Regions from separate parts of the Neorhizobium sp. DAR64872/K0K18 genome, predicted to be linked through region 1. Evidence: predicted binding sites of a transcription regulator. Region 1 holds the regulator's gene; the other holds the start of a gene.

Region 1 (14,820 bases):
GTCAAACATCAGCGGAAGCTGGGTCGCCGGGGTAGAAGGCGGAGCGGTGGAGGCCGCAAGTGCCTGCGTTGCGGACAGAAGTCCGTGTATCACCACCACCAAGAGCTGCATAAACTTGAAAACACCACTGCTTTTTAGGGATGTAATCAGGTATCGCATCTTTATGATCCGTGTGGGGCAATAGGGGTTCGTCTGCGGACGGTGTAGCAGCAACATGCGCTCAGAGGAACATGCTTCGCAGCCGACCTATCACGACGAAACGGGGGCGCCGCCGACCGACGAGACCGAGTCCGGGCAATTGCTCGACTTTCGTCCTGGCATCCAGGTCGAGCTGACAGCGCTTGCGGCCCTCGGTTTCTCGAAACCGTTGATCGCCAAGCTGGCTGGCCTCTCCAGGCAAAACGGGACGACGGTCGAGGCCGAGCTTCTGGCAAGCGGCGACGTGAGGGAAGACGCCTATTACGGTGCCATCGCCCGTCTGCTGCGACTTCCCTTCGTCTCGTCGCTCGATCCCGCGCTTGTCGTTATCCTGCCCTCGACCGACGCCCAGCTGACACGCCCGACCATGGTGAGGATCGCCCATCGCAACAAGGCGCAGGAAATCGCCATCGTGCCGGAGGCGGCGCGACTTTCGCAGATTGCGGCAACGCTTGCGACCCTGCCGCTTGTGGGCCGCGATCTCGTCATCACCACGCCGAGCGCCATTCGCGAATCCGTCTGGAAAGCCGATGCAGCGCGCCGCATCCGCGAGACCACGAATACCCTGTTCGAGCAGAGACCCCTGCTGTCGGCCCGCGTTGTGCTCGCAGGCCACCAGGGCTTTTACGGTGGGTCGTTTCTGACGACCCTTGCCTGTCTCCTGCTGATTGCACCGATCGATACGCTGCTTGCGCTGCATATCGTCCTGTCACTCACCTATTTTTCGACGCTCTGTCTGCGACTTTCGGCGATGATCCGGCAAACTTTGGTGGCGCCTGAACGCGTGCCAGTCGCTCCACCGTTCGGGCCGCTGCCGCGCTACACTGTTCTGGTCGCACTCTACCGCGAAGAGGACATGGCCGAGCAGTTGGTCGCAAGCCTCAAGCGGCTGGACTGGCCCGCATCTCTGCTCGACATCAAGTTCGTATGCGAAATCGACGACCGGCAGACGATCGAAGCCTTGAAGGCGCTTGAGCCTGGCCCCCAGTTCGAGATCGTCGAAGTACCGGCCTATGGTCCGCGGACGAAGCCAAAGGCTCTCACCTATGCGCTGAAAGGTGCGCGCGGCGAATTCACGGCAATCTACGACGCCGAGGACAGGCCGCACCCGCTACAACTCCGCGAGGCGTACCGGCGGTTTCGCGCGGCACCATCCGAACTCGCCTGCCTGCAGGCACCACTGATCATCACCAACGCCCGGGAAAGCTGGTTGAGCGCGTTGTTTTCGCTCGAATATGCAGCGCTGTTTCGCGGCCTTTTGCCGATGCTCGGGAGAATGAACATGCCGCTTCCACTCGGCGGCACGTCCAACCATTTCCGCACCAGCGCGCTGATCGCAGCCGGCGGATGGGATCCGTACAACGTGACGGAAGACGCCGATCTTGGCATGCGGCTCTACCGGCTCGGCTTTACCGCCGACGTGATGCGGCACCAGACTCTGGAGGACGCGCCCTTATCGATCAAGGTGTGGACGTCGCAGAGAAGCCGCTGGTTCAAGGGCTGGCTGCAAACCTGGCTGGTGCTGATGCGCGACCCGGCGCGGCTGATCGGCGAAATCGGCATCAAGCCTTTCTGCGTGATCCAATTGCTGGTGGGCGGCATGCTTTTGTCATCGCTGCTGCATCCGCTGATCCTCGTCTTTCTCGGCGTCGGCTTCTCAGCAATGCTGCGGGCGCCGATCGACACGCTGCCGGTCGAGGTCGTCGGCCTGTTCGCGATCGACTTCACCAACATTCTCGGCAGCTATCTCATCTTCCTCGGCCTCGGCATCGGATCGATGACCAACCACGAAAAGCGCCTCGTCGGCCGTCGCTGGGTTGCGGTGCCGCTCTACTGGATGATGACATCCTTCGCCGCCTGGAAGGCGCTGTGGGAACTCAGGACAAAGCCGTTCCACTGGAGCAAGACACCCCACATGCCGCGCCGGAAGGAGAGCTGATCGGGTGGGGGATTGGAGCGGGTGAAGGGAATCGAACCCTCGTATTCAGCTTGGGAAGCTGCTGCTCTACCATTGAGCTACACCCGCGTCGGGGGAAGGTTTCCAACAATGGGCCTTGTCTGTCAAGGTCGCCGGGGTGGAAGCGTCCGGGGATGTCCTAGCTGCGGAAATGCTTGGAGAGTTTGAGGCCCTGCGCCTGATAGTTCGAGCCGAGGCCGGAGCCGTAGAGGCCCTGGGGTTCTTCCAGCATGTGTTCGTAGACGAGGCGACCGACGATCTGGCCGTCTTCGAGGATGAACGGGACCTCGTGGCTGCGCACCTCGAGGACGGCGCGGCTGCCGCGGCCGCCGGCGGCCTCGTGGCCGAAGCCGGGGTCGAAGAAGCCGGCGTAATGGACGCGGAATTCGCCGACCAGCGGGTCGAACGGCGTCATTTCGGCCGCATAGAGCGGCGGCACATGGACGGCCTCGCGCGAGACGAGGATGTAGAATTCATCCGGATCGAGGATCAGTTCGTTGCGGCCACGGCTGTGGATCGGCTCCCAGAAATCGAACAGATCGTGCTGGGCCTTCTTGTCGACATCGACGACGGCGGTGTGGTGCTTGCCGCGATAGCCGATCAGGCCATCCTTGTCGCCGGCAAGGTCGATGGACAGGGCTATGCCGCCGCCCGAAATGTTCGGCTGCGCGGCGGCGACCAGAGTTTCCGCCTCATGCAATGCCAAAAGCTCCGGCTCCTGCAGAAGGGCGTTGCCGACGCGGAAGCGGATCTGCGACAGGCGCGAGCCCTGGCGCACGACGATCGGGAAGGTGCGCGGGGAAATTTCGAGATAGAGCGGACCGCGATAGCCTGAAGGGATCTTGTCGAATTCCTGGGCCCGGTCGGTGATGACGCGGGTGAAGATATCGAGGCGGCCGGTGGAGCTTTTCGGATTGGCCGAAGCCGACATCTCGGCCGGCAGATCGAGGCTTTCCATCAGCGGCACGATATAGACGCAACCGGTTTCGAGGACGGCGCTTTGGGAGAGATCGATGACGTGCAGGCTGAGGCGCTCAAGCTTGTCGGACACGAGGCTCAATGGCCCCGGCATGAACGAGGCGCGCACGCGAAACGCCTTCTGGCCCAAGCGCAGATCAAGGCTCGCCGGCTGGATCTGGTCCTGATCAAGCGCCCTCTCGGACTTCAGCCGTCCTTGTTCGAAGAGCGCCGCAATGGCGCGGTCCGCCAGAATTCCCGTTTCGCGAGCCATCATGTCTCTTTCAGATTTTGGGGGCGACAAAACCAAATGCGGACCATTGACGCAAGCGGAAGCGAGGCGTAAGGCAGCTTTATCCCGTGGTGATTTGGCCGGTCGGCTTGCAGCCACGTTACCAAATGGCTAAAAAGACCGGGTTGAAAACCGGTCTGCGATTGCGGCCGGTTTTTTTGTATCACGAAGGTGATGAACACATGAGCAAATCCCCGAACAAGAACTGGCGCCCGGCCACCACGCTCGTCCATGGCGGCACGCTTCGCTCGCAATATGGCGAAATGTCTGAAGCCATCTACCTGACGCAGGGCTTCGCCTACGACAGTTCAGAAGCAGCCGAAGCCCGTTTCAAGGGCGAGGCCGACGGTTATATCTATGCCCGCTACGGCAGCCCCACCAACGACATGTTCGAAAAGCGCATGTGTGCGCTGGAAGGTGCAGAAGAAGCCCGCGCCACCGCCTCCGGCATGGCCGCCATCACGGCAGCGCTCATGTGCCAGCTTCGCGCCGGCGACCATATCGTGGCCGCCCGGGCCCTGTTCGGTTCCTGCCGCTGGGTGGTCGAGACGCTCGCACCGCGCTACGGCATCGAGTGCACGCTGGTGGACGGTCGCGACCTTGCCAACTGGGAAGCGGCCATCAAGCCGAACACCAAGGTGTTCTTTCTGGAGAGCCCGACCAACCCGACGCTGGAAGTGATCGACATCGCGGGCGTTGCCAAGCTTGCCAATCAGGTCGGCGCCCGCCTGGTGGTCGACAACGTGTTCGCAACGCCGCTCTTCCAGCGGCCGCTGGAACTCGGCGCCCATGTGGTCGTCTATTCCGCCACCAAGCATATCGACGGCCAGGGCCGCAGCCTTGCCGGCGTCATCCTTTCGGACCGCGAATGGGTTCTGGAGCACCTGCAGGACTATTATCGCCATACCGGTCCGGCAATGTCGCCGTTCACGGCATGGACCCTAATCAAGGGGCTGGAAACGCTGCCGATCCGCGTTGCCCAGCAGACGTCGAATGCGGCAAAGATCGCCGATTTCCTGGCCGAGCAGTCCAAGGTCGCGAAAGTGATCTATCCCGGTCGCAAAGACCATCCGCAGGCCGATATCATCGCCAAGCAGATGACGGGCGGATCGACGCTGGTCTGTTTCGAGCTGAAGGGCGGCAAGGAAGCGGCCTTCAAGCTGCAGAATGCCATGGAGGTGGTCACCATCTCCAACAATCTCGGCGACACCCGCTCCATCATCACGCATCCGGCAACGACGACGCACAAAAACCTCAGCGACGAAGCCCGTACGGAACTGGGAATTTCGCCCGGCACCGTGCGCTTTTCGGCCGGCATCGAGGATGCGGACGACCTGCTGGAAGATTTCGCGCAGGCGCTGAAGCAGATCTGATCGACTTTACGCCGAACGATGGGTAGACCCGGAACGCTCCGGGTTTACCATATCAGTTATCCCTATCATCAAGAACGCGACATTGCCTCAGATGCAAGCCGCGAGAATTCTTGACCTTTCTCCCCCACTGTACGATATCGGCACGATGAGCAATCTTGAGGTGCCAATGTACCGCGCCCGCACCAGAGACATAGACGTCGCCGTCGAGCCCTATTATCTCGAGGAGCAGTCGAGCCCCGAGGACAGTCGTTATGTCTGGGGATACCGGATCGTCATCGAGAACAAGTCCTCGATCAGCGTCACGCTCGTGCACCGCTACTGGAACATCACGGACGAAAACGGGATCGTCGACGAGGTCGACGGACCAGGCGTCGTTGGCGACCAGCCGCGACTGGAGCCGGGCGACAGCTATGAATATTCGTCCGGGTGCCCGCTCGACACGCCATCCGGCGTCATGTTCGGCACCTACGATATGAAGACGGACGAAGGCGAGACTTTCAAAGTCGACATTCCCGCCTTCTCGCTGGATTCACCAGGCGTCGTGCGCGTTCTGAACTGACCCGCAAAGCGGATCAGGCGCTTTCGAATTCTTCCGTCACGAACTTGTAGGTGGTCGAGCAGAACTCGCAGGTTACCGCGATTTCTCCATCTTCCACACTCGCGTGGATTTCTTCCGCAGAGAAGCCGTCCAGCACGCCCTTGATCTTGTCGCGCGAGCAGCTGCAGCGGTCGAACACCGTCTGCGGATCATAGACCCGCACGCCGCGCTCGTGGAACAGCCGGAACAGCAGCCGTTCGATCGCCACCTGCGGATCGGTCAGCTCGTCCGTATCGATGGTGCCGACCAGCGTGCTCGCCTCTAACCAGGCATCGTCCTCGACTTCGACGGCATCGCGTTCGTCACCGTCGCCGCCATGCAGGTCGGGCTGGCGCATGCGCTCAGGCGCCTGTGGAAGGAACTGGGCGACAAGTCCGCCAGCGCGCCAGTTGTGGCGCGGGTTGCCGTCCTCGTCGCGGTCGATGAGTTCGGCGACGGCGAGGCGAACCCTGGTCGGGATCTGTTCGGACTGGCGGAAGTAGACGCCGGCCATTTCTTCAAGCGACGAGCCGTCCATCGGAACGATGCCCTGATAGGGCTGCATGCCGCGGCCCTGATCGATCGTCAGCGCAAGAAAGCCATGGCCGAGCAGTTCGGCAGGCGAGATCTTGCCGTTCTCGACGGCTTCGGCCAGTGCATCCTCGTCGTAGCGGGCATAGGCGCGCAATGCATCCGGCGTGGAGAAATCGGCAACAAGCAGGTCGACCGGGCCGTCACCCTTGGTCTGCATGGTGAACTTGCCTTCGAATTTCAGCGAAGTGCCCAGCAGTGCAGTGAGCACGACGGCTTCCGCCAGCAGCCGTGCGACAGGTGCCGGATAATCGTGCCGTCCGAGGATCGCGTTGAGGAGTGGCCCGAGCTGGACCGCACGGCCGCGCACATCGAGGCCATCCACCTGGAAGGGCACGACGCGGTCGTCGCCGGCAAAATCGAGTTCGTTCAGTTCAACAGTCGCTTCCGCCATGAGTTAACTCCTTCGCGCCGGCGCTCTCAGTTCCTCGAACGCTTTTACACAAGCGCCAGCCGCAGCGGAACCGCCGGCCGGGGATTTGAGAACGTTGACGATATCGTGTTGAAGCGCCGCACTCGTTCGGCGGCGCGCTTTGAAAGCCGTCAGATGGTGGCGGCTCTCATCGAATTCAAGTCGGAAGCGCTTTCGATCCTCAGACGATGCCGAAGCACCAGGCAAGGATCGACTTCTGCGCGTGAAGACGGTTTTCCGCCTCGTCGAACACCACCGACTGTGGTCCGTCGATGACCTCGTCGGTGACTTCCTCGCCGCGATGCGCCGGCAGGCAGTGCATGAAGAGCGCGTCCTTGTTTGCCTGATCCATCAGCGCCTTGTTGACCTGATAGGGCTGGAAGATGTTGTGGCCACGCGCCTTGTGCTCCTGGTTCATCGACACCCACGTATCGGTGACGACGACATCAGCGCCGGTGACCGCCCGTTCGGCGTCGTGGCAGAGCATGATCTCGCCGCCATTGTTGCGGGCCCAGTTGAGGAACTTGTCATGCGGCTCGGAGCCCATTGGCACGGCCATGTTCATTTTGTAGCCGAACCGCGCCGAGCCTTCGACGAGCGAGTGCAGCACGTTGTTGCCGTCACCCGTCCAGGCGATGGTCTTGCCTTTGACAGGACCGCGATGCTCCTCGAAGGTCATCAGGTCGGCCATGATCTGGCAGGGATGGGTATCGTCGGTCAGCGCGTTGATAACAGGCACGGTGGCGTGCTCGGCCATTTCCCGCATGCGGTTGTGATCGGTGGTGCGGATCATGATCGCATCGACATAGCGCGACAGGACACGTGCCGTATCGCCGATCGTCTCGGCGCGGCCGAGCTGCATTTCCGTGCCGGACAGGAAGAGCGTCTCGCCGCCGAGCTGGCGCATGCCGACATCGAAGGAGACGCGGGTGCGGGTGGACGGCTTTTCGAAAATCATCGCCAACATCTTGCCGGCGAGCGGCTGGTCGCCCTTGCCGGCCTTGAAGGCCTGCTTGCGGCTTTTCGCGTCGTCGAGAATGGTGCGAAGATCCTCCGGCGAAACCGCCGAAAGATCCAGGAAATGCTTTGGTGATGCCATGCTATCGTCCCCTATCGAGGGGAACCGTCACCGGCACCCCTCATCGCGCTCAGGCTGTTTTCTTGAGTTCTGCCTCGGTCAGCTTTTCCGCTGCCCGTTCGATCCGTGCGAGCCCCTCGCGGGCTTCCTCCGCCGTGATCGTCAACGGCGGCAGAAGGCGCACGACGTTATCGCCCGCAGGCACCGACAGCATTTTCTCATCGCGCATTGCAACGACCAGATCGCCAGCTGGCACCCTTGCCTTGATGCCGAGCATCAGGCCTTCGCCTCTGATATCTTCGATCACATCCGGGAAGCGATCCTTCAGGCTTGCCAGTCCCTGGCGGAACACGAGCGCGACATCGCGGACGTTTTCAAGGAAGCCATCGGCGAGCACGACGTCGAGCACTGCGTTGCCGCAGGCCATGCCAAGCGGATTGCCGCCATAGGTCGTGCCGTGGATGCCGGGCTTCATGCCGGAAGCAGCCTCTGCGGTCGCAAGGCAGGCGCCGAACGGGAAGCCGCCGCCGATGCCCTTGGCAACAGCCATGATATCAGGCGTGATGCCTGTCAGTTCGTGGGCGAAGAACCGGCCGGTGCGGCCAACCCCGCTCTGCACTTCGTCGAGGATCAGCAGCAGACCCCGGTCGTCGCAGATGCGACGCAGCTCGCGCAGGAATTCCTTGTCCACGACGCGCACGCCGCCCTCGCCCTGGATCGGCTCGATCAGCAGCGCGCCGGTGTTATCGTTTATCGCAGCATTGAGGGCGTCGAGATCACCGAACGGCACCTGATCGAACCCTGGCGCCTTCGGGCCGAAGCCTTCCATGTATTTTTCCTGACCACCGGCGGCGATCGTCGCGATGGTCCGGCCGTGGAAGGCACCTTCGAAGGTGATGATGTGGAATTTCTCCGGATGCCCCTTGGAGAAATGATAGCGACGCGCCGTCTTGATGGCGGTCTCAAGCGCTTCGGCGCCGGAATTGGTAAAGAACACCTTGTCGGCGAACGTGGCATCCACCAGACGGCGGGCCAGACGCTCCTGCTCCGGGATCTCGTAGAGGTTGGAAAGGTGCCAGACCTTGTCGGCCTGCGACTTCAGCGCGTTTACCAGATGCGGATTGGAATGACCGCAGGAGGTGACGGCAACGCCTGCCCCGAAATCCAGATATCGCTCGCCACCTTCCGTCACAAGCCATACGCCCTCGCCTCGATCAAAGCGCAAAGGTGCCCGGGCAAACGTGTCGTAAAGTGCGGCTTCAGCCATGGCGACATCACTCCTCTGGGTAGGTTCCGACCCCCCTCTCCAGACCTCTCCGGAGACCGGGAATGCGGCCTGAAAAATCAAAAATGCCGCCCACCGGGCGGCGCGGGCACTATCATGGCTAAGTGCCTCCATGTCAACAAAACTTGGTGTTTTATAGGGCTTCCGGGGCATATGCCGCGATGCAACCTGATGCTGTATTGCGGCATTTCGGTCTGTGACAAAAATGACTCTTGAGGGCAGCAAGTTGGGGAAAACCGCGAAATCGATTCGCGGCGATTCGAGCGACTCTTGCCACGGAGTCAGCCACACACTAGGTTAATCCTCAATTACTAGAACGCATGCGGCGGAACTAGTCACCTCGAAGCATAGATTGCGTGGGTGCGGCGGATTTATTTCGCCGCAGAGGTGAACGGATTCTGTCTGCCAGCAACGTTCAAAGGCGGAGAACGGCATGAACTGGACTGATGAGCGCGTCGAGCGACTTAAAAAACTATGGTCGGAAGGTCTCAGCGCCAGCCAGATTGCAGCCCAACTTGGAGGCGTAAGCCGCAATGCCGTGATCGGCAAAGTGCACCGTCTCAACCTTCCGGGTCGCGCCAAAGCAGGCGGTTCGGCGTCGGCCAATCGCCCGGCATCCAAGCGCCCAGCGCCCGCAGCTCCGCGCGCGCCGAGCTTTGCCGGACGCGACACAGCCCGTCCCGCAGCACGGACGGTGGGTGCAAACGCACTCAAGGAAGATCAGGACGTCAACGTCGCCGAACCGGTGAAATACACCGCTTCCGGCAGCGTCGTTGTGCCGATCTCGCGCCGTCTGTCGCTGACGGATCTCACCGAGCGCACATGCAAGTGGCCGGTTGGCGATCCGCTGACGGACGACTTTCATTTCTGCGGTTGCGATGCGCAGGATGCGTCGCCCTATTGCAAATATCACGCGAAGCTTGCCTACCAGCCGGTGCACGAGCGCCGTCGTCCGGCTGCTCGCGCGTCCTAAGTCAGGCGGCTGCGGAAACAAGATCGAAGGCGGGCTCTGGCCCGCCTTTTGCGTTTTCGGCATGGCTGACTTGCGCTGAAAAAACTTGCCTCGCACTCCCTGGGCTCCTATTTCGGCCTCGAGAGAGGACGACCTCCCCCTGAATGGGCATAACGCCGGGACGACCCGGCATGAACCTCACCTAAAGGGGAAGATCATGCGCTCGATAAGAGACCGTATTCGCCACGCCATCAGCTTTGAAATCATCGGGCTTCTGATGATGGTGCCGCTCGGCGCTTTCGTCTTCGACATGCCGGCCGAACATATGGGCATTGTCGGCGTCGTGTCTGCGACGGTCGCGACCGGCTGGAACTACCTCTACAATCTGGGTTTCGACCGCTTTCTGCAGGCGCGACGGGGTACGACGCTAAAGACGCCTGCCTTGCGCATTGCTCATGCGGTGCTGTTCGAAATCGGTCTGCTGGTCGTGCTGATGCCGTTTATCGCGTGGTATCTGCAGATTACCCTTCTCCATGCGCTGACAATGGATATCGCGATCGCGCTGTTCTACGTGGTCTATGCCTATCTCTTCAATCTTGGCTACGACAAGCTGTTCCCGCTGCCGGAATGGAAGACCCAGGAAGCCGCCTGACCATCAGAGTTTCGGACGGTGCGATACGCCAGTCCGATGGAAGCCTGAATGTCTCGGCAAACCCGATCTCTCCGGCGCGCGTGATCCGCAGGGCCCGGGTTTCCTCCCGGCGACCGATCCAGCCGACGGCGAGTGCGCGGGACAGCAGCGCTCCGCCCAGCTGTCCCGCCAGATGCGGCCGCCGCTCGCTCCAATCGAGGCATGTCCGGCACAGAGGGCGTTTCGAGCGGGTCAGCTGGTCGAGATCGATCCCGAAATCACAAAAGAACCGTCTGCCCTCGTCGGTGATCAGGCCTGCTCCATCGCCGAGCAGCAGATAGCCGTTGCCGGTCAGGGAGTCGGCGAGCGCGATGGCGAGGCGGCCTGCCATGTGATCGTAACAGGTGCGGGCAAGCCGTAACGCCTCGTCTTTCGGGCCGACAGGATGATGGCGCTTCGGCCCATCCGCGGCGACTGCCATCAACGCGTGGATCACGTGCGCGACTTCCGGAGAGGCAAGCCGGTAGTAGCGGTGCCTGCCCTGCTTCTCGACTGCGATCAGATGCGCCTTGGCCAGTTTGCCGAGATGGCCGCTGGTTGTCTGCGCGGTGACGCCGGCATGGCGTGCCAGTTCGCCCGCCGTCAGCGCCTGGCCGCCCATCAGCGCGGACAGCATGTTGGCGCGCGCGACATCGCCGATCAGGCTTGCAACTTCCGCAATCGTATTTCCTGAAACCATATTGGACATGATCCAGTTCTAGCACCGGAAAACTTTGCCGTCAGCGATCAACGGTTCGGCCGTCGCCGAAGCATTTCTTTTCCTCTCTCCGCTAAGAGCGGGCGGAGATTGCATGGATGGGGATAGGAACTGGAATGGCGGACACCAAAACAAGCATGGCAACGGATCTGTTGCTGCTCCTCACGCTCGCGACGCTTTGGGGCGCGTCCTACACGCTGATCAAAGTCGGTGTGGAGACGATTTCGCCTGTCACCTTTATTGCCGTCAGAACACTGGTCGCCGGGCTCATTCTCGCTGCGGCACTACGCCTTCGCGGATTGAAGCTGCCGACCGACCGGCAGACCTGGAAGCTTTTCACGGTTCAGGCCTGCCTCAACAGCGCGGTCCCCTTCACCCTCATCGCCTGGGCCGAACAGACGACCGATGCGGGCCTTGCCACCATCTTGAGTTCAACGACGCCGATCTTCGCCTTTCTGTTGACGGCGCTGATCACCCGCCATGAAAGCGTCTCTGCGGCCAAGCTGTTTGGAGTTGCCGCAGGCATTGTCGGCATATGCCTGATCGTCGGCATGGAGGCGCTTGCCGGCTCGGGCGAGAACCTCTGGGCGCAACTCGCCATCGTGGCGGCGACGATCTGCTATGCGGCGGCTGCCATCTTCGGCAAGAATTTTAAAGGATTGGACCCGATGATGCCCGCCGCGGGATCGCTGATTGCAGGGGCGGCCATCCTCATTCCCGTGAGCCTCGTGGTCGATCGGCCCTGGACGCTGACGCCCAGCGCCGATTCCATGCTCGCCCTGTTGGCGCTGGCGGTATTTTCGACGGCGCTGGCCTTCGTCATCTATTTCCGGCTGGTCCAGACGCTGGGCTCCGTCGGCACGACGGCGCAGGCCTATCTGCGGGTGCCGATCGGCGTTGGCATCGGCGTCGTGTTTCTCGGCGAAACACTTGCCTCGACAGCCTGGCTCGGTCTCGCCTGCGTCGTGACCGGCGTGATTGCCATGACGCTGCCGGCTAGGAGACGCGGTGCTCAGGCTTCCATCGAGTAGCCGGCACCGCGGACCGTGCGGATGACGTCCTGCATGTTGGAAAAGTTGAGCGCCTTCCGGAGGCGCCCTACATGCACGTCGACGGTACGCTCGTCGACATAGATGTCATGGCCCCAGACGCCGTCGAGCAGCTGCGAGCGCGAAAAGACGCGGCTGGGCGAGGCCATCAGGAATTCCAGAAGTCTAAACTCTGTCGGCCCGAGGCGAACTTCGCGGCTCTTGCGGTGAACGCGATGGGTTTCGCGATCGAGTTCGATATCGCCGCATTTGAGGACGCTCGAAAGCACCTCCGGTCGGGCACGGCGCAGCATCGCCTTGACGCGGGCCATCAGCTCCGGTGTCGAAAACGGCTTGACCACATAGTCGTCTGCGCCGGTGGCAAGCCCGCGAACGCGCTCGCTTTCTTCGCCGCGCGCCGTCAGCATGATGATCGGCAGGCGTTCCGTCTCCGGCCGCATACGCAGGCGACGGCAGAGTTCGATGCCTGAAACGCCCGGCAGCATCCAGTCGAGAATGAGAAGATCCGGAACGCGCTCCTGAAGCCTGATTTCCGCTTCGTCACCGCGAAGCACGGTATCGACCTCGTAACCCTCGGCCTCCAGGTTATACCGAAGGAGGACGCTGAGGGCCTCTTCGTCTTCCACGACTGCGATCTTCGGCTGCATTCCGACTTGCTCCGTCACTCGTCCCGAACTGCACTTAGATCCGCCAGATCCGCTCGCGCTGCTTCAGGTCATTGGTTTTGGCAGTTATCGTCCCGAAACCGGCGGGCGATTTCGGGCGAGCTGCATCATGTCCCGGCGGAGCCGAGCATGTTGGACGTATCGTCTTTCGGACGTTCGCCCTCCGGCTGTGCGCCGGTCGCGATGTAGTAGATGGTCTCGGCGATATTGGTCGCGTGGTCGCCGATGCGCTCGATGTTCTTGGCGCAGAACAGGAGATGGGTGCACGTGGTGATGTTGCGCGGATCCTCCATCATGTAGGTGAGGAGTTCGCGGAACAGCGAGGTGTACATCGCGTCAATCTCTTCATCGCGCTGGCGGATGATCTCGGCTTTTTCCGCAGAGCGGTTGGCGAAGACATCAAGAACGTCCTTGAGCTGCACCAGCGCCAGTTCGGAAAGATGCTCCAAACCACGGGCGAGCTTGCGCGGGACGCCTGTTCCCTGCACGGCGAGCACGCGCTTGGCGGTGTTCTTACCAAGGTCGCCGACGCGTTCCAGGTCTGCTGCGATGCGCAGCGTGCCGATGATCTCGCGAAGGTCGGCCGCCATCGGCTGACGCTTGGCGATGGTGACGATCGCCTTGTCCTGGATATCGCGCTCGGCATGGTCGAGAATGACGTCGTCCGAGATGACCTTCTGGGCCAGTGCGGAGTCGGAGTTGACGAGCGCACGCACGGCATCACCGCACATCTGCTCCGCCAGGCCGCCCATTTCGGAGATCCGGCGGTTCAGGTATTTCAGTTCCTCGTCATAGGCCGAGAGAATATGGGTCGAAACCATGTGTCTGATCCTTGATGTCTGCAGTTGCGGCTGACGGGCTCTGCGCCCGCATCAGCCGAAGCGGCCCATGATGTAATCCTGGGTGCGCTGGTCATCCGGATTGGTGAACATCTTGTCGGTATCGTTTTCCTCGACCAGATGGCCGAGATGGAACATTGCCGTGCGCTGTGAAACGCGGGCTGCCTGCTGCATCGAGTGGGTGACGATCACGATCGTGTAGTTGGCGCGCAGTTCGTGGATCAGTTCCTCGACCTTGGCCGTGGCGATGGGGTCGAGTGCCGAGCACGGCTCGTCCATCAGAATGACTTCAGGCGAAACGGCGATCGCACGGGCGATGCAAAGGCGCTGCTGCTGACCGCCGGAAAGGCCGGTACCGCCTTCATGCAGGCGATCCTTGACTTCTGCCCAGAGGCCGGCGCGCTGCAGGCTTGCCTCGACAATCGCGTCCATTTCCGTCTTGCCGCGGGCAAGGCCGTGGATGCGGGGACCGTAGGCAATGTTCTCGTAGATCGACTTCGGGAACGGGTTCGGCTTCTGAAACACCATGCCGACCCGGGCGCGCAGCTCCACGACGTCGATTTCCTTGTCGTAGATATCGTCGCCGTCGAGCGTGATCTTGCCGGTGACGCGGCAACCCTCGATCGTGTCGTTCATGCGGTTCATCGTGCGCAGGAAGGTGGACTTGCCGCAGCCAGACGGACCGATCAAAGCAGTGACGGTATTTTGGCGGACATTCAGGTTCACGTCATAAAGAGCGCGCTTGTCACCGTAATAAACGGAGACATCCTTGCCGATCATCTTATATGCAACGTCGTTCATTTTCTTGACCAGCGCCTTCTCAACTGCAGCTTCTGACATCATGTTCATTGCTTCCCCCTTCCTCTACCAACGCCGTTCGAAGCGGCGTCGCAAGAGAATTGCGCCAACATTCATCAAGATCAGGAACAGGAGCAGGATCATGATCGCTCCCGAGGTTCGTTCAACGAAGGCGCGTTCCGCCTCGTTGGCCCACATGTAGATCTGTACCGGCAGTGCCGTCGACGGATCCATCGGCGTGGTCGGATAGTTTGCCACGAAGGCGACCATGCCGATCAAGAGAAGCGGCGCGGTTTCGCCGAGCGCGTGCGCCAGGCCAATGATCGTACCGGTCAGGATACCGGGCATGGCAAGCGGCAGGACGTGGTGGAAGATGGTCTGCATCTTCGAGGCACCGAGCCCAAGCGCT
Region 2 (14,820 bases), 1.2 Mb from region 1:
AGGCAAGATCAAGCGACGCAGCGCCAAGGCGACGAACGCCCGCCACTTCGCCCATCACATGGCGCAGTTCGACCAGGAACTTGCCGTGATCGCCGCGGCCGAGATGCGGCACGCCGCAACCAACCACGCAATCGGACAGGACCCGGCGTGCGGCAACGCGAATGCGACGGTCGTTCAGGAACGCGCCGCCGCCCTTTTCTGCCGTATAGAGTTCGTCGGTGCCCGGGTTGAAGATCACGCCGGCGACGATTTCGCCATTGCGCTCCAGCGCGATCGACACCGCGAACTGCGGAATGCCGTGCAGGAAGTTGGTCGTGCCGTCGAGCGGATCGACGATCCAGCGATGGGCGCCGTCCGTGCCCTTCTCCTCCTGGCTTTCCTCACCGAGGAAGCCGTAGGTCGGGCGCGCCTTCATCAGCTCGTCATGGACGATCTTTTCCGCCTTGAGATCCGCCTGGGTCACGAAATCGCCCGGTCCCTTGACCGAAACCTGCAGGTTCTGAACTTCGCCGAAATCCCTGGAGAGCGACTTGCCAGCCTTGAGGGCGGCCTGAACCATGACGTTGAGAAGGGCTGAGCGGGCCATGCGGGAAATCCTGATCGTATGGTCCCGAACATGCATCAGCCGGGACGTGTCTGTGGCGAATTGTCTTGATTGGCCGGTTCAAGACCACAAAACCAAGGGAAATTCAAGTCGAAGCCGACAAAGCCCGCGTGAACGGACAAAATGCGACATTGCCCGCCTGCCTGCGATCTGCCAGAACGCCGGCTATCGAGATTTTAGGAGTATCACCGTGAAGATCGCATTGCCATTCGGCATCAGCCTCGGACTTGTGGGCGTGATGACCATGCTGTCGCTGGGTCTGATCTCGGCGCTGCCGGCCGATACCCAGTTGCCGATCCACTTCACCCTGACCGGCACACCGACCAGCACGGCACCGGCCATGATCGCGCTGCTGCTTCTGCCGGCCTGCGCGCTCTTCGTGACAGCCATGTTCGCACTTGGCCCCCGCATGGGCGGCCGTATCAAGGCCTCGCCGGGCATCTACCTGATCGTCTGGCTGGTAACGCTGCTGATCCTGGCGCTTGCCCACGGCTTTATCATCCGCCACGCCCTGTTCACGCTGGCGGCGATGAAGGCAACCGCCTGACCACTTGAACTACTGGCGGTTGACTACTGGCGGCGGAAGCGGTTCGCCGCGTCGATCGCCTGGCGCTGCTGCTCGTCGTTGATGCCGAGGTAGAAATCCTCAAGCGCCGCATCCTGCAACCCGGCACGCCTTGAAAGCACATACCACTTGGCGGCCTCGACCGGGTTCGGTCGTGTCCCCAGCGCCTCGATATAGAGATGCGAGAGCTTGTTCTGGGCAACCACATTGCCGCGATGGGCCGCAATCCGCAGCCATTCGAAGCCCTTGTCGTAGTTGCGTTCGCCGCCGACTCCGTTGACGAACCAGATGCCCATGTCGAGCTGCGCCGTGTCGAACCCGGCCTTCGCCGCGCGCTCCAGCCAACGGCGAGCCTCGGCCTTCTTCTCCTCGGGCACGCCCTTCATGTTCACGTAGAGCTGGGCCACCGCATATTGCGCATCCGCCACGCCCTGCTTTGCCGCCCGCTCGTAGAAGGGCAACGCCAGCTTGAAACCTTTATCGCCGGGATTGTCCGACACCAGGATCTGGCCCCAGTTGAACTGCGCCGATGAATTGCCGGCTTCCGCCGCCTTGCGCATATAGTCGTCGGCCTTCTTCTTGTCGGCGGGCACGTAACGGCCGCTCATCAAAAGAAGCGAATACTGGAACATGGCGGCAGGATCGCCGCGCTCGGCAGCCTGCCCGTACCAGAAGGCCGCGGTCTTTGCGTCGCGGTTGATGCCGAGCCCCTTGCTCATCATTTCGGCGACAAGCGTCTGCGACGCCGCATCGCCGGCCGACGCACGCTTCAGTGCGACATCGAGCGCCTTGACGTACAAGCCGCGCTGGAACGCACCATAGGCCTCGTCGATCGGGCCCGTATAGGGCTTCTCCGGCGGCAGTGGCGGCAAGGTCACGCCCATGCGCTGATAGAGTTCGACACCGGCGGACGGCACGATGCCATCGGGCTGTGCACCGCGTTCGACGCCCATTGCATCCGGCGCGACCGGTCTCGTCACCACTTGACGCGACTGCGCCGCCGTCGGCCCCTCCTGCTCCACCGCACCGGGTTGCTGCACCTGCGCAATTGCCGAATGCGGCAAGACGGCCGACGCGGAAAGGCTGGCGGCAAGCATCAGGACGGTGGATGAGGCGCGACGAATCGATGGCATAGAGACCATCAAGCCTCAAACCGTGGCGCTTTTTCGTCCAGATCGGCGTTGACCAGTCGAACTGCTTCCTGCGGTCCTTCGGGATGATCGAAGACAGCCAGTCTCAAAGCCACGAATTCCGCTCCGTTTTCGGCAACCTCGAGCGCCGAGGAAATGTCCGTGCCGCCCATGGCGATGCAGGGAATTTCCACCATCGAAGCCCACCATTCCGCAAGCGCGACGTTCTTCGGATGCGCCTCCGGCTTGATGTCGCCATCGAGCTTGCCGAAGAAAATATAGTCGGGGCGGCGCTCGCCCACTTCGAGCGCCGTGTGACGCTCGGATGCACCACCGGCGCCGACGATCATCTTCGGGCTGAATTTCTCGATCGTTTCTTCCAGCTCTTCCATCGAACCGGCCATATGCAGGCCATCTGCCTTGACGCGACCTGCGACGCGGCTGTCTCCGGCGATCAGCGCTGCGGCACCCGCAGCCTGGATCATCGGCACCATGAGTTGGGCGCGGTCCTGGAACGCGGTATCGTCTTCATCGTATTGCGGCAGGATCACCGAGGCGACATCGCCGCCCGCAAGCGCCTTCTCCAACCGGTCCGCCTGCGCTTTCGCATCCGCATCCTGCGGCACGATCAGCACCAGACGGCAACGCTCTTCCTGTTTCTTCATGTTTCTTCCCATGCAGCGAACCGCAACCCGGCGATCCGCACTCGTTTTCTCTTGAATGATTCGATAGACCGGAAGGATTGCGCAATCAACCGCTCATCCCATCTGCCCGCCTCAACGGTGCAAGCCTGAAGTGCCCATGCCAGACATATTTTCCTCCGATACGCTCAGCCTCGCCTTCTTTGCAGCAGCGGTGCCCGCCGTGATGCTGGTCGGGCTTTCCAAGGGCGGCATTGGCGGCGCGATCGGCCTGATGGGCATGCCGCTGATGTCGCTTGCCGTCGACCCGGTCAAAGCGGCGGCGATCTTCCTGCCGATCCTGATCCTGATGGATATCGTGGCGCTTTGGTCCTGGCGCCATTTCAACGACAGTAAAACCCTGCTGATGATCCTGCCGGGCGGTGTCATCGGCATCGCGCTCGGCTGGGCAACATCGGCCTATGTCTCCGACGACGCATTGCGGATCGTCATTGCGGCAGCAACCATCTTCTTCGCCCTCCGCTACTTCTGGCAGGTCTACGGCCCGGATAAGAACCGTCCGGCCGCCGCACTGCCGCATCGTCCGGCGGCCGCCACGTTCTGGGGCGCGCTGTCGGGCTATGCCAGTTTCGTGGCGCATGCCGGAGGCCCGCCCTTCCAGATCTACGTTCTGCCGATGAAGCTGGATCCGAAGAAATACACCGGGGCCAGCATCCGCTTCTTCGCCATCGTCAACGCCGTCAAGATCATCCCCTATTTCCTTCTTGGCGCATTGGGGGCCGAAAACCTGACGATCTCGGCGACATTGCTGCCGGCAGCCCTGGTCTCGACCATGCTCGGTGCCGCGATCGTCAAGCATCTGAAGTCGGAAGTGTTCTATCCGATGACCTACGCGCTCGCTCTCGTTGCCGGCGTAAAGCTTCTGTGGGACGGCCTGCCGATCTGACCGGTCCATCCGAACATCATAAAAAACCCAATTACAATAAGGCCTTCCGCCGGTCGCGAGACACGAAAACGGTTGATGCTTCGTCAAGTTATGCTTAGCTTCAAACGATGACACTCGATCCGTTTTCAGCCATTGCCGACCCGAACCGGCGCCATCTCCTCGAAGAGCTGAGACGCGCGCCGAAAACCGTGAATGAACTTGCACAAGGACTGCCGATCAGCAGGCCGGCCGTCTCGCAGCATCTGAAAGCACTGCTGGACAGCGATCTCGTGACTGTCACACCAGAGGGAACGCGGCGCATCTATGCCGTGAACGGCAGCGGCTTCACCCGGCTCAACCTGTGGCTCGACCAGTTCTGGACGTGAATTCTGGCCGCGACTGTGACGTTACGACCAGAACTGTTGCTTTTAGTCTTGGAATTTATCGTGCCGCTGTGGGCACCCTCTCACGAATGTACGTGAGGCGCGTGGCGCTTTTGATCGCCTAATGACGGGTGTCGGTCTTTAACCGCTCCACCTCGTCTTTGATGCGCAGCTTGCGGCGCTTGAGCTCTGCGATCTCACGATCGTCGGCGGATGGAGATGCGAGAACGGACTGGAGTTCCTCTTCGAGGTCGCCGTGCTTCTTTTCAAGCGATGCGATATGCGCCTGGACGGTCATGTGGCATGTTCCTTCCTTAGGTACCTGCCTTGGCACTCCTCTGAGCCAAGGCTTCAGGTTTGCAACAGAAGTGTGACACGGTTGGTCCGCTTTGTCGAAGGAGAAATCATGGTCTCTCAGCGGCAAATTCGTGGCGTCGGCTAACTTCCAGTTAACGCGGTTTGATGGTAGGAGCTTGCGGATGAAGCCGGGGTTTGCAAAAAGCCGGCGTAAAGAATGGGGACTGAGCATGCGTGATCAGGAACAGGCGGATAACCGGCTGGTACTCGCGAAACTTCGCCAGGAACACGAAGATTACGACGCCGCGATCAATGCCATGATCAAGGTCGGCTGTGAGGCTCTTCGCATCCAGCGCATGAAGAAGAAGAAGCTGGCCATCAAGGACCGGATGACCCAGATCGAAGACCAGATCATTCCCGACATCATCGCTTGAGTTCACCTTAAAGGGCCTGGAATGTCAGAAAGACCCGCAGTCGCCATCATCATGGGCAGCCAGTCCGACTGGGAGACCATGAAGAACGCCGCCGACACGCTTGATACGCTCGACATCGGTTACGAAGCACGGATCGTCTCGGCACACCGCACGCCGGACCGGATGTACGAATTCGCCAAGAGCGCCCGCGACGAGGGCTTCAAGGTCATCATCGCCGGTGCCGGCGGCGCTGCCCACCTGCCGGGCATGACGGCGGCCCTGACGCCGCTTCCGGTGTTCGGCGTGCCCGTCCAGTCGAAAACGATGAGCGGCACCGACAGCCTCTACTCGATCGTCCAGATGCCGGCCGGAATTCCCGTCGGCACGCTGGCCATCGGCCGAGCCGGCGCGATCAATGCCGCCCTTCTTGCTGCAGCGGTGCTTGCCCTTTCCGACGATGACCTTGCCGACCGGCTCGACGCCTATCGCGCGCACCACACCGCATCGGTCGCCGAATATCCCATCGACGAAGCACCCTGAGAAACATCATGACGATCCGCACCATCGGCATAATCGGCGGCGGCCAGCTCGGCCGCATGCTGGCGATCGCTGCCGCACGCCTGAACTACCTCATCATCATCCTTGAGCCGCAGGCCGACTGCCCGGCCGCCCAGGTCGCGAACGAACAGATCACGGCGGCCTACGACGACAGGACGGCGCTGGCCGATCTCGCCAGCCGCTGCGACGTCGTGACCTACGAATTCGAAAACGTACCGGTCGAGGCAGCCGAGTTCCTGCAGCAGTCGGTTCCAGTCTACCCGCCGGCCAAGGCCCTGGAAGTGGCGCAGGACAGGATTGTTGAAAAGCAGTTCCTCAACGGCTGCGGCATCGAGACCGCAAGGTTTCATTCCGTCGACAGCCAGTCCGATCTCGAAGCAGCGCTTGCAGACTTCGGCGGCAAGGGTGTCTTGAAGACCCGCCGCATGGGCTACGACGGCAAGGGCCAGCGCGTGTTCCGCTCCAGCGACGACAAGGCCGACGGCGCTTATGCGGACCTCGGCTCGGTGCCGATGGTTCTCGAAAGCTTCGTGCCCTTCGAGCGCGAAATCTCGATTATCGCCGCGCGCGCCAAGGATGGCACGGTCTCCTGCTACGATCCGGCCGAGAACATCCACCGCAACGGCATCCTTCATACCTCCACCCTGCCCGCGACCATTCCAGACACGACCGCGCAGACCGCGCGCAGTGCCGCCGAAAAGCTCCTCGCTGCCCTCGACTATGTCGGCGTGATCGGCATGGAATTCTTTGTGATGGCCGATGGCACCCTGATTGCCAACGAGATCGCACCGCGCGTGCACAATTCCGGTCATTGGACAGAGGCTGCCTGCGTGGTCTCGCAGTTCGAGCAGCATATCCGCGCGGTGGCCGGCGCAAGCCTCGGCGATCCGCGCCGTCATTCCGATTGCGTGATGACCAACCTGATCGGCGACGACATCCTCGACGTGCCCGGCTGGCTCGCCAGGCCCGACGTGCTGGTCCACCTCTACGGCAAGACAGAATCCCGTCCGGGCCGGAAAATGGGCCATGTCACGGAGCTGAAGGGGCGGAAAACCCGGTCATAAAGTGCGTCACAAGGTTGACACGCATCCAGCCACGGGTTATCTGCACGCCAACCTGAGCGCGCCCCTCGTCGACAGATAGGCGGCACGCTTTCGATTGATAGAGACAAGCGGCTCTTTGAGCCCACAGACTTCTGGACCAGTACAATGAAGATCAAGAACTCGCTCAAGGCGCTGAAGGCTCGTCATCGCGATAACCGTCTGGTTCGCCGCAAGGGCCGCGTTTACATCATCAACAAGCAGAACCCGCGCTTCAAGGCCCGCCAGGGCTGATTTGCGCTGATATCGACGTTTTGTCCGGGCACGCCTGAGACGATCAAATTGTCGGTAGCGTGAAATTTCGGGTTTGACCTTCGGCGCATGCGGATTACTTTATCCGCATGCGCTATTTTCGTTCAAGCTTCGTGATCCTTGCTGTGTGTGTTGCGGCGCCTGCCTTTGCGCAGACGCTGCCCCAGCCCATGCCGCCATCCCAACCGATGCCTCCCGCTCCGCCGCTGGAAAGTCCGGCGCAGGGAGGTACGCAGGCAGCACCGAATGCCGGCCAGCCTCTCAACGCCAGGGTCGACCCGCTATTTGCGGCGCTGAAACGTGAGCGCAATCCGGAAAAGGCGCGCGGCATCGCCACGCAGATCGCCATGAACATGGGTGAGTCGGGCAGTCCCACAGTCAATCTCCTGATGGGCTGGGCGGCCACGGCCGCCAAGGAAAAGCGCAACGCCGCCGCCCTCGACTTCCTCGACCGCGTCACTCTCATCGATCCCGCCTATGTCGAAGGCTGGAACCGCCGCGCCACAATGCATTACGCGATGGGCGACCAGCGCAAGGCGATGGCCGATATTGCCGAAGTGCTGAAGCGTGAGCCTCGCCATTTCGGCGCGCTGGCCGGTCTTGCCGGAATCCTCACCGAAGCCGGACGGGACAGCCAGGCGCTGAATGCGTGGGAGCGTTATCTCGACATCTACCCCGCCGATCGCGAGGCGCAGGAGGCTGTGACCAAGCTATCCGAAAAGATCGCCGGCAACCGAACCTGATGGGCCGCCATGGGGATTGTACCTCTCATCTTGTCTCTCATCGCATTCGGCTTCGGCTTCACGGCCTGGAAGGCGAAAGCGATCGAGGCCAACCTGCCGAACGACGGTGAACTTACCGATCTCGGCGATATCCGCATCAACGCCCTTCACGTCGCAGCACCAGCCGAGGGCGACCTTCCCCCGATCGTCTTCATCCACGGCGCCAGCGGCAATCTGAAGGACCAGGAAGCAGCGTTCCGCAGACCGCTAGAAGGGCGCGCCGAAATGCTGTTCGTCGACCGTCCAGGTCACGGTTATTCCGAGCGTGGCGGAGAAGAGAACGGTTTCCCGGATGGCCAGGCCGACACGATTGCGCGCCTGATGGATCGTTACGGCATCGACAAGGCAATCATCGTCGGTCACTCCTTCGGGGGCGCGATCGCCACATCCTTCGCGCTTTACCACCCGGAAAAGACAGCGGGCCTGCTTCTGCTTGCGCCTGCCACCCATCCATGGCCGGGCGGCGTCGACTGGTACTACAATCTGGCAGCCCGCCCTTATCTCGGACGCCTGTTTACCCGCTTCCTGGCGCTGCCTGCCGGGCTGGTGCTGATGGAGAAGGCAACCCATGCCGTCTTCCATCCCAACCCCCGTCCGGACCGCTATCTGGACGGCGGCGCCACCGCACTGGTGTTGCGGCCCGAGAACTTCCGCAACAACGCGATCGACGTCGCCAATCTCAACGACTACGTCACCAGGGTCGCACCGCGCTACAGCGAGATCACCGCACCGACGCTGATAATCAACGGCGACAGCGACAAGATCGTCTCGATGGATATCCATGCGAAGGCGCTGACGGCCGCCGTCGCCGGTGCCGAACTGGTCGTCATCCGCGGCCTCGGCCACAAGCCGGATTACCTCGCGACCGATCTCGCCATAGCCGGGATCGAAAAGCTCGCAGGCCACCACCGCGACCTGCAGTCCGTTGCCCGCAGGGTCGAGGCGCGACTGGCGCAGGTGGTCGACGAGCCCATGCCGGACATGGATTTCTCGATCGAGAAGACCTGAAACGACAAAGGCCGCCGGATCACTCCGACGGCCTTTCATATTTCGCACTGTTGAAAGCGGGTTTACACCCCACTCTGTCCATCTGCGCCGATATAGGCGATGCGCAGCATGTTGGTGGCGCCCGGTGTGCCCAGTGGCACGCCGGCCGAGATAATGATCCGGTCGCCTGGCTTGCCGAAGCCTTCGGAGGCGACGATGCGGCAGGCGTTGTTGACCATGTCGTCGAGGTCAGTCGCGTCGTGGGTGACGACGCAGTGCATGCCCCAGCCGATCGACAGTCGACGCGCGGTCTTGACGCTCGGCGACAGTGCCAGGATCGGAACGTTCGGACGCTCGCGCGAAGCGCGAAGGCCTGTTGTGCCCGACGATGTGTAGGTAACGATCACGGCAAGCCGCAGCGTCTCTGCAATCTGGCGGGCAGCAAGCGAGATTGCGTCGGCACCGGTTGCTTCCGGCGTCGCGCGCTGCGCGTAGATGATGCTCGGATAAAGCGGATCGTCTTCCACCTTGCGGGCAATCGACGCCATCATCGAAACGGCTTCGACCGGATACTGACCGGACGCCGATTCGGCCGACAGCATGATCGCATCGGCACCTTCGAACACGGCAATCGAGACGTCGGAAACTTCGGCGCGGGTCGGAACCGGCGCGCTGATCATCGATTCCAGCATCTGGGTCGCGACCACGACCGGCTTGCCGGCGCGGCGACATGCGCGTGTCAGCTGCTTCTGGATGCCGGGGACCGCCTCGATCGGCATTTCGACGCCAAGATCGCCACGGGCCACCATGACGGCGTCGGAGAGATCGATGATCTCGTCGATCCGCTCGAGTGCCTGCGGCTTTTCGATCTTCGACATGATGCCGACGCGGCCGCGGGCAATCTTGCGAACTTCGGCTAGATCTTCCGGGCGCTGAACGAAGGACAAAGCGACCCAGTCGACATCGTCGGTCTCAAGCACGGCATCGAGATCGGCGCGGTCCTTGTCGGTGAGCACGCCAACGGCGAGCAGCGTATCGGGAAGGCTCACACCCTTGCGGTCGGAAATGCCGGTGCCGGCCACGACGGTGCAGGTGATCGACGTTCCGTCAACCTTTTCGGCCCGCAGCGCCAGCTTGCCGTCATCGATCAGCAGGCGATCGCCGACCTTCACCGATTCGAGAATTTCGGGATGCGGCAGGAAGACTCGGTTCTCGTCGCCGGGAGCCTCGTTATTGTCGAGTGTAAACGTCTGGCCTGGGACCAGCGTCACCTTGGTATCGGCAAACTTGCCGACGCGCAGTTTCGGACCCTGGAGGTCGGCGAGGATGCCGATCGGGCGACCGGACTTCTTTTCGACGGAGCGAATACGCTCGATCAGCGTCCGCATCATCTCATGGCTCGAATGGCTCATGTTGATGCGGAAAAGATCCGCGCCTGCCTCGTGCAGCTTGGCAATCATCTCCTCGTCGGAGGATGCCGGGCCGAGTGTGGCAAGGATCTTAACTTTGCGGTATCGCCTCATCAATTCTGGCCTTCCTGGGATCCGGACGTGTCTGAAAGCTGGACCATCCAGCTGCCCTGACGGCCCGTGTCATATTCCTTGAAACCCATGCGCTGGAAGCCACGGGTGAAGCAGTCGTCGACGCCGACGACCTTGAACTCGTTCTCGGCAACGCACATGTTGACGCCGCCGGTCCAGCGGCCGCCGCGGGCCGCGTCCTCGGCATACAGATAATAATAGCGGGACTGCAGCTCGCCTTCGATCAGCGTCGCGCAGGTTGATGCGGGTACCTGCCACCAGCCTTCGGTGTTCCAGCCATCCTTGGCACGGTAGCCGATCGCCACGCCGACGAGGTTCTGGGTTCCGTTGCAGACGCGGAAATCCGCAAGTGCCGGAGACGCCATCAACAGCGGCGCACTGACGCAGAGCGCGGATGCCACGGCAGGCACAGAAAACAGGGCGGAAAGATATGTTCTAAGGGATTTTTTCGACACGGTTTCCGTCAGGACTCCATGGTTATTCGTGATGCACTTTCTCGCGCGGCAGGGTTTGAAAGTCAACGCAATCTAATCGATTATATTCTGAACGCCCGCCGGGGGCCGCTTGCCTTGTCCGCGGCGACCATGGCAGGAAACGGCCGAGATATCACCGGGACAGGCTGCGCAAAACAATGGTACAAGCCCCGATGGACACAGACGACTTCCAACCGTTCGAAATCATAGACGGCGATTATGACGGCGGGATGGTTCTTCTCGCCGACCACGCAATGAACCGCCTGCCCGCCCGCTACGGCGATCTTGGCCTGCCAGAGGACGCATTCCGGCGCCACATCGCCTTCGATATCGGCATCGAGGGATTGACCCGCCGGTTGGCCGACATTCTGAACGTGCCGGCCGTGCTCGGTTGCTTTTCCCGCCTGCTGATCGATCCGAACCGCGGCGAAGATGATCCGACGCTGATCATGAAGATCTCCGACGGCGCCATCGTTTCCGGCAACCACCCGATCACCCAGGAAGAATGGGATTTCAGGCTTACCACCTACCACCGGCCCTATCACCGCGCCGTCGAACAGACGATTTCAAGGGCCAGCGCGTCCGGCCGGGCACCGCTTGTTCTGTCGCTGCATTCCTTCACGCCGTTCTGGCGCGAAACGCCGCGGCCCTGGCATGCAGGCGTACTGTGGGATACCGACGATCGGGTCGTGGTGCCGCTGATCGAGCAGCTTCGCCTTCCCGGCGATATCGTCGTCGGCGACAACGAACCCTATGACGGCGCACTCAGGGGCGACACCATGTACCGGCACTGCATGATCCCGGGCATTCCGCACACCCTGCTCGAAGTGCGCCAGGACCTGATCGGCGACGAGCAAGGCATCGAGGACTGGGCACAAAGACTGGCGCCGATCTTCACGACGCTCAATGCAGACCCCACATTGCACGAGTACAAAATCTTTCCGTCGCGCACCGGCCCCTACCCCGCGTGAGCGTTCAGACAAAGGAGGTCACGATGACCGAACTTTCCAAGGAACAGCAGACCGAGCTCGAGGCTGCAGCCTTCCGTCGCCTCGTGTCACATCTGCGCGAGCGGACCGACGTTCAGAACATAGATCTGATGAACATGGCCGGCTTCTGCCGAAACTGCCTGTCCAACTGGTACAAGGACGCAGCCGACGAGGCAGGCCTTGCGCTCACGAAGGATGCATCCCGCGAGATCGTCTATGGCATGCCCTACGAGGACTGGAAAAATCTGCACCAGGGAGAATCCACAGGCGCTCAAAAAGCCGCATTCGAGGGCAACAAGCCGACCCATGGCTGACGCCCACGGACAAGGCCCGCGTATTTGGGCCTTGACCTTGCCGCCGCTTTTCGGCAGGTGACAGCCAATCAACACAGATCAAGATCAGGAGGCCCCGATGTCTGATGCTCATGGCGTCGCCCGCGACCAGCTCCGCGCATTTATCGAGCGTATCGAGCGACTGGAAGAAGAGAAGAAGACCATCGCCGACGACATCAAGGATGTCTACGGCGAGGCAAAGGGCATGGGCTTCTAAACCCCCTCAGATTCTATGTTATCAAAGCAAATTCAACAACTTGGTCGAAGCATATATGGCCGAGACGGTATGTGCGGTCGCCAGGACGGCCGACCCGGAAAGAGAAGTCAGACATGAGCGAGATCGAGACAAGCACTACGAACGTCGCCGCCGCCGAACTGCGCCAGTTCATCGAACGCATCGAGCGCCTGGAGGAGGAGAAGCAGACGATCGCCGATGATATCAAGGATGTATTCGGCGAAGCGAAAGGCCGAGGCTACGATACAAAGGCGATGAAAACGATTATCCGGCTAAGGAAAAAGGACGCCAACGAGCGCATCGAGGAGGAAACAATTCTGCAGACCTACATGGCTGCGCTTGGCATGGAGTGATAACTGGAGCGTCGATCCGGCTCGTCGGCCGGCGGCACTTAGGCTCGTCAGCCCACGGTATTGGACTGGGCGTCGAGCCCTGCCAGCCGGACCAGCACTCTCAGCTCGTCGGTCTTCACAAGGACGGCATCGCCGTAGTCTGTCCGGATGCGTCCCGCCTCGTTGATAAGTCCCATGGTCACTAGAAGCTCGTTGTCATACAGTCGAACCGCAAGTCTCGCGAGTGCCTCGCGATCATCAGTAGATATCTGGCCCCTGATCGAGCTGGCGACGTCTTCGAACGAGAAGCTCTCCCGATTCCCGAGGTCGATTCCTGACAGCCTATGGAAGAACGCTGCGAGCGTATCAAACTTGAGCTTTGCAAGCCGGCCTTCGATCAGCTCCGTCCTTACGATGGCTTGATCAGTAAAATCCAGTTTCTCCGCAATGATGTCGTCAGATCTGCGTGCTCGCGTACCGGATCTCGGCCGGGGCGGTCGGTTCACTGCCATGCGCTCACTCTCGCGCGCTTTCACGTAGGACGAAAGACCATGGTCATGTGCGATCGTGTCTCGCGTCGGGCCCGTCGGCTCAGTGCGCGGAGACCTGTTGTGCCTCATTTTCCGATACTCGTGAACGCTGCGGACGACAAGCGGACGATTCGGCATAAACCAGTCCTTCCTCCACCCTAACTCCCGCGCCAGCTTGAGCGCCTCCCCGGAGAGCACATCGTCGCAGGCTTCCTTCAGCCTCGACAGCGTGGCCAGACGAACCTCGCTCCCGTTGTTCTCGGCCTCTAGCACCAGCGCCTGCAGAATTGCTTCCGACTCCAATCGCTTGTTCAAGATGCGTTTCCTTCCAACGCATTGAGTAAACGCGCGGCCTGGAGCGTTCCATCACGCCGCGGCTTCGTCGCCGCTTCCTCGATGGCGGCGGCAAGGTTCTCGATCGCCGGCTGCGGCATATCTTTCGCACTGTCGTCGAGGACCCGTTGGAAGTCCTCCACCTCTCCAAACAGATCGAGGAATATGTCGCCGATGGCGACGAGCGACTCGATCTTCTCGCCTTCCGGAATCCGGTGCAACACATGCTCCAGACGGTTCGCCCGGAGGATGGATCGGACCTGCCGCTCAAGTTCGAATGTGACGACGGGTGGCAACTCCACGCGCGCCGCAGGAATAAGGACGGCATCCTTCATGACGATCTGAAGCATTTCGAAGTCGTGGACACGGCGCTCTTCGGTTTCTACCTTACTTAAATCGAATTCGGAGTTCAGCAGCACCACCGAGCTCGGCGAGCGGCCGGCGAGCCGCGCCGCTTTCGCAGCAATGTCAAGGCGTTTGAGATGATCCTGCTCGAGGCGCAGTTCATTGGCCAGATTGCGACGAAGTGTCTCCTCGGAAGCCGCATTGCGGGCTAGTGCCTGAACGGGCTGCCCATCGGCCTCAAGCCGGGCGATCGTCCGGTTAAGCTCTGCGCTTGCATTCCCGGACATTCGGAGTTCGATCTTGAGGAGGTTGATACGATTGACTACACCAGCGCGCTGAGCCCATGTCCTGCCGCTATATGTACACCCACCGCACGCCCGTGGACGAAAGACCGGAATGGCTTGGCTACCTTTTCTACCTCCCGTCGCACAGTCGCCTCCCAGACAGAGGCAGTGCATGAAGATGTCGAGGGGCGGGAACCGTCCACCCTTGCGCATTTCGCGAAATCTCGAAGCCTGAGGAGAGTCCTTTCCCGAAACTGCTTCCACCTGCGCACCGATCTGCTGAAGAGCGTCCGGCCGGTTGTCAGCGAGGCCCTCGAGCAGATCAGCGTCGTAGGTAGCGAGTTGACCGAGGCCATGAATGCGCCGGTCCCGCACGCGATTGTACTTGTGCGTCGTAGCATCGGCCGCGTGTCCAAGATGAACCCTGCTGACAGCGATAGGAATTCCCGCCTCATCATTATTAGTGACAAAGCTTCGTCGATTGTCATGATAGGTGGCCAAAACGAGATCAGCCTCAAGATCCACCAAAGGATAATCCCGACCCAGCCGCTTGTTGACGATCGGCTGGGCCATTTTTAGTAATGCCTTGTAATAAGCTCTCGCCCTAGCGTCGGAAACGACATCCTGAAAGGTCCCAGGAAATCGAAGCACCGGGAAGACGGGCGCAAACAGATCGTCCTGGGTCTCTGCCACCCTGTCCTTATTGTCGATGGAGGCCACAGGCGCCTTCATCGGATTGAACCTGATCTGTAGGTCACGCATTTTGCAGATGGGCTCGATCAGTTCTGG

What was found. Region 1 encodes PhoB, which activates phosphate uptake and scavenging genes when phosphate is short. Its sites were predicted from a motif close to TGTCATNNANCTGTCAT; they were not measured.
Region 2: the regulator PhoB is predicted to act here: its motif matches at 4,608-4,624, upstream of ACQY1P_RS18595 (YdcH family protein).

Annotation. Positions count from the first base shown of each region.
Region 1 covers NZ_CP191446.1:374,067-388,886, reverse strand. The annotation lists gene ACQY1P_RS07365 (transporter substrate-binding domain-containing protein) at 1-111, opposite strand, end outside; gene ACQY1P_RS07360 (glycosyltransferase family 2 protein) at 215-2,137, shown strand; tRNA gene ACQY1P_RS07355 (tRNA-Gly) at 2,151-2,224, opposite strand; gene ACQY1P_RS07350 (2'-deoxycytidine 5'-triphosphate deaminase) at 2,295-3,389, opposite strand; SAM riboswitch at 3,463-3,540, shown strand; gene ACQY1P_RS07345 (O-succinylhomoserine sulfhydrylase) at 3,587-4,777, shown strand; gene apaG (Co2+/Mg2+ efflux protein ApaG) at 4,944-5,336, shown strand; gene ACQY1P_RS07335 (Hsp33 family molecular chaperone) at 5,350-6,339, opposite strand; gene argF (ornithine carbamoyltransferase) at 6,539-7,456, opposite strand; gene ACQY1P_RS07325 (aspartate aminotransferase family protein) at 7,506-8,702, opposite strand; gene ACQY1P_RS07320 (GcrA family cell cycle regulator) at 9,154-9,693, shown strand; gene ACQY1P_RS07315 (PACE efflux transporter) at 9,890-10,324, shown strand; gene ACQY1P_RS07310 (ArsR/SmtB family transcription factor) at 10,263-11,051, opposite strand; gene ACQY1P_RS07305 (DMT family transporter) at 11,177-12,091, shown strand; gene phoB (phosphate regulon transcriptional regulator PhoB) at 12,073-12,756, opposite strand; gene phoU (phosphate signaling complex protein PhoU) at 12,882-13,595, opposite strand; gene pstB (phosphate ABC transporter ATP-binding protein PstB) at 13,647-14,462, opposite strand; gene pstA (phosphate ABC transporter permease PstA) at 14,478-14,820, opposite strand, start outside.
Region 2 covers NZ_CP191446.1:2,650,198-2,665,017, forward strand. The annotation lists gene ACQY1P_RS18565 (inositol monophosphatase family protein) at 1-586, opposite strand, end outside; gene ACQY1P_RS18570 (hypothetical protein) at 795-1,151, shown strand; gene ACQY1P_RS18575 (tetratricopeptide repeat protein) at 1,175-2,302, opposite strand; gene ACQY1P_RS18580 (thiamine phosphate synthase) at 2,311-2,964, opposite strand; gene ACQY1P_RS18585 (sulfite exporter TauE/SafE family protein) at 3,101-3,886, shown strand; gene ACQY1P_RS18590 (ArsR/SmtB family transcription factor) at 3,994-4,251, shown strand; gene ACQY1P_RS18595 (YdcH family protein) at 4,370-4,546, opposite strand; gene ACQY1P_RS18600 (YdcH family protein) at 4,776-4,979, shown strand; gene purE (5-(carboxyamino)imidazole ribonucleotide mutase) at 5,001-5,498, shown strand; gene ACQY1P_RS18610 (5-(carboxyamino)imidazole ribonucleotide synthase) at 5,507-6,580, shown strand; gene ykgO (type B 50S ribosomal protein L36) at 6,725-6,850, shown strand; gene ACQY1P_RS18620 (tetratricopeptide repeat protein) at 6,958-7,611, shown strand; gene ACQY1P_RS18625 (alpha/beta fold hydrolase) at 7,621-8,658, shown strand; gene pyk (pyruvate kinase) at 8,721-10,160, opposite strand; partial or broken gene ACQY1P_RS18635 (DUF1036 domain-containing protein) at 10,160-10,534, opposite strand; gene ACQY1P_RS18640 (N-formylglutamate amidohydrolase) at 10,825-11,622, shown strand; gene ACQY1P_RS18645 (DUF1244 domain-containing protein) at 11,646-11,954, shown strand; partial or broken gene ACQY1P_RS18650 (GapR family DNA-binding domain-containing protein) at 12,052-12,186, shown strand; gene ACQY1P_RS18655 (DUF2312 domain-containing protein) at 12,303-12,560, shown strand; gene ACQY1P_RS18660 (hypothetical protein) at 12,608-13,384, opposite strand; gene ACQY1P_RS18665 (hypothetical protein) at 13,381-14,820, opposite strand, start outside.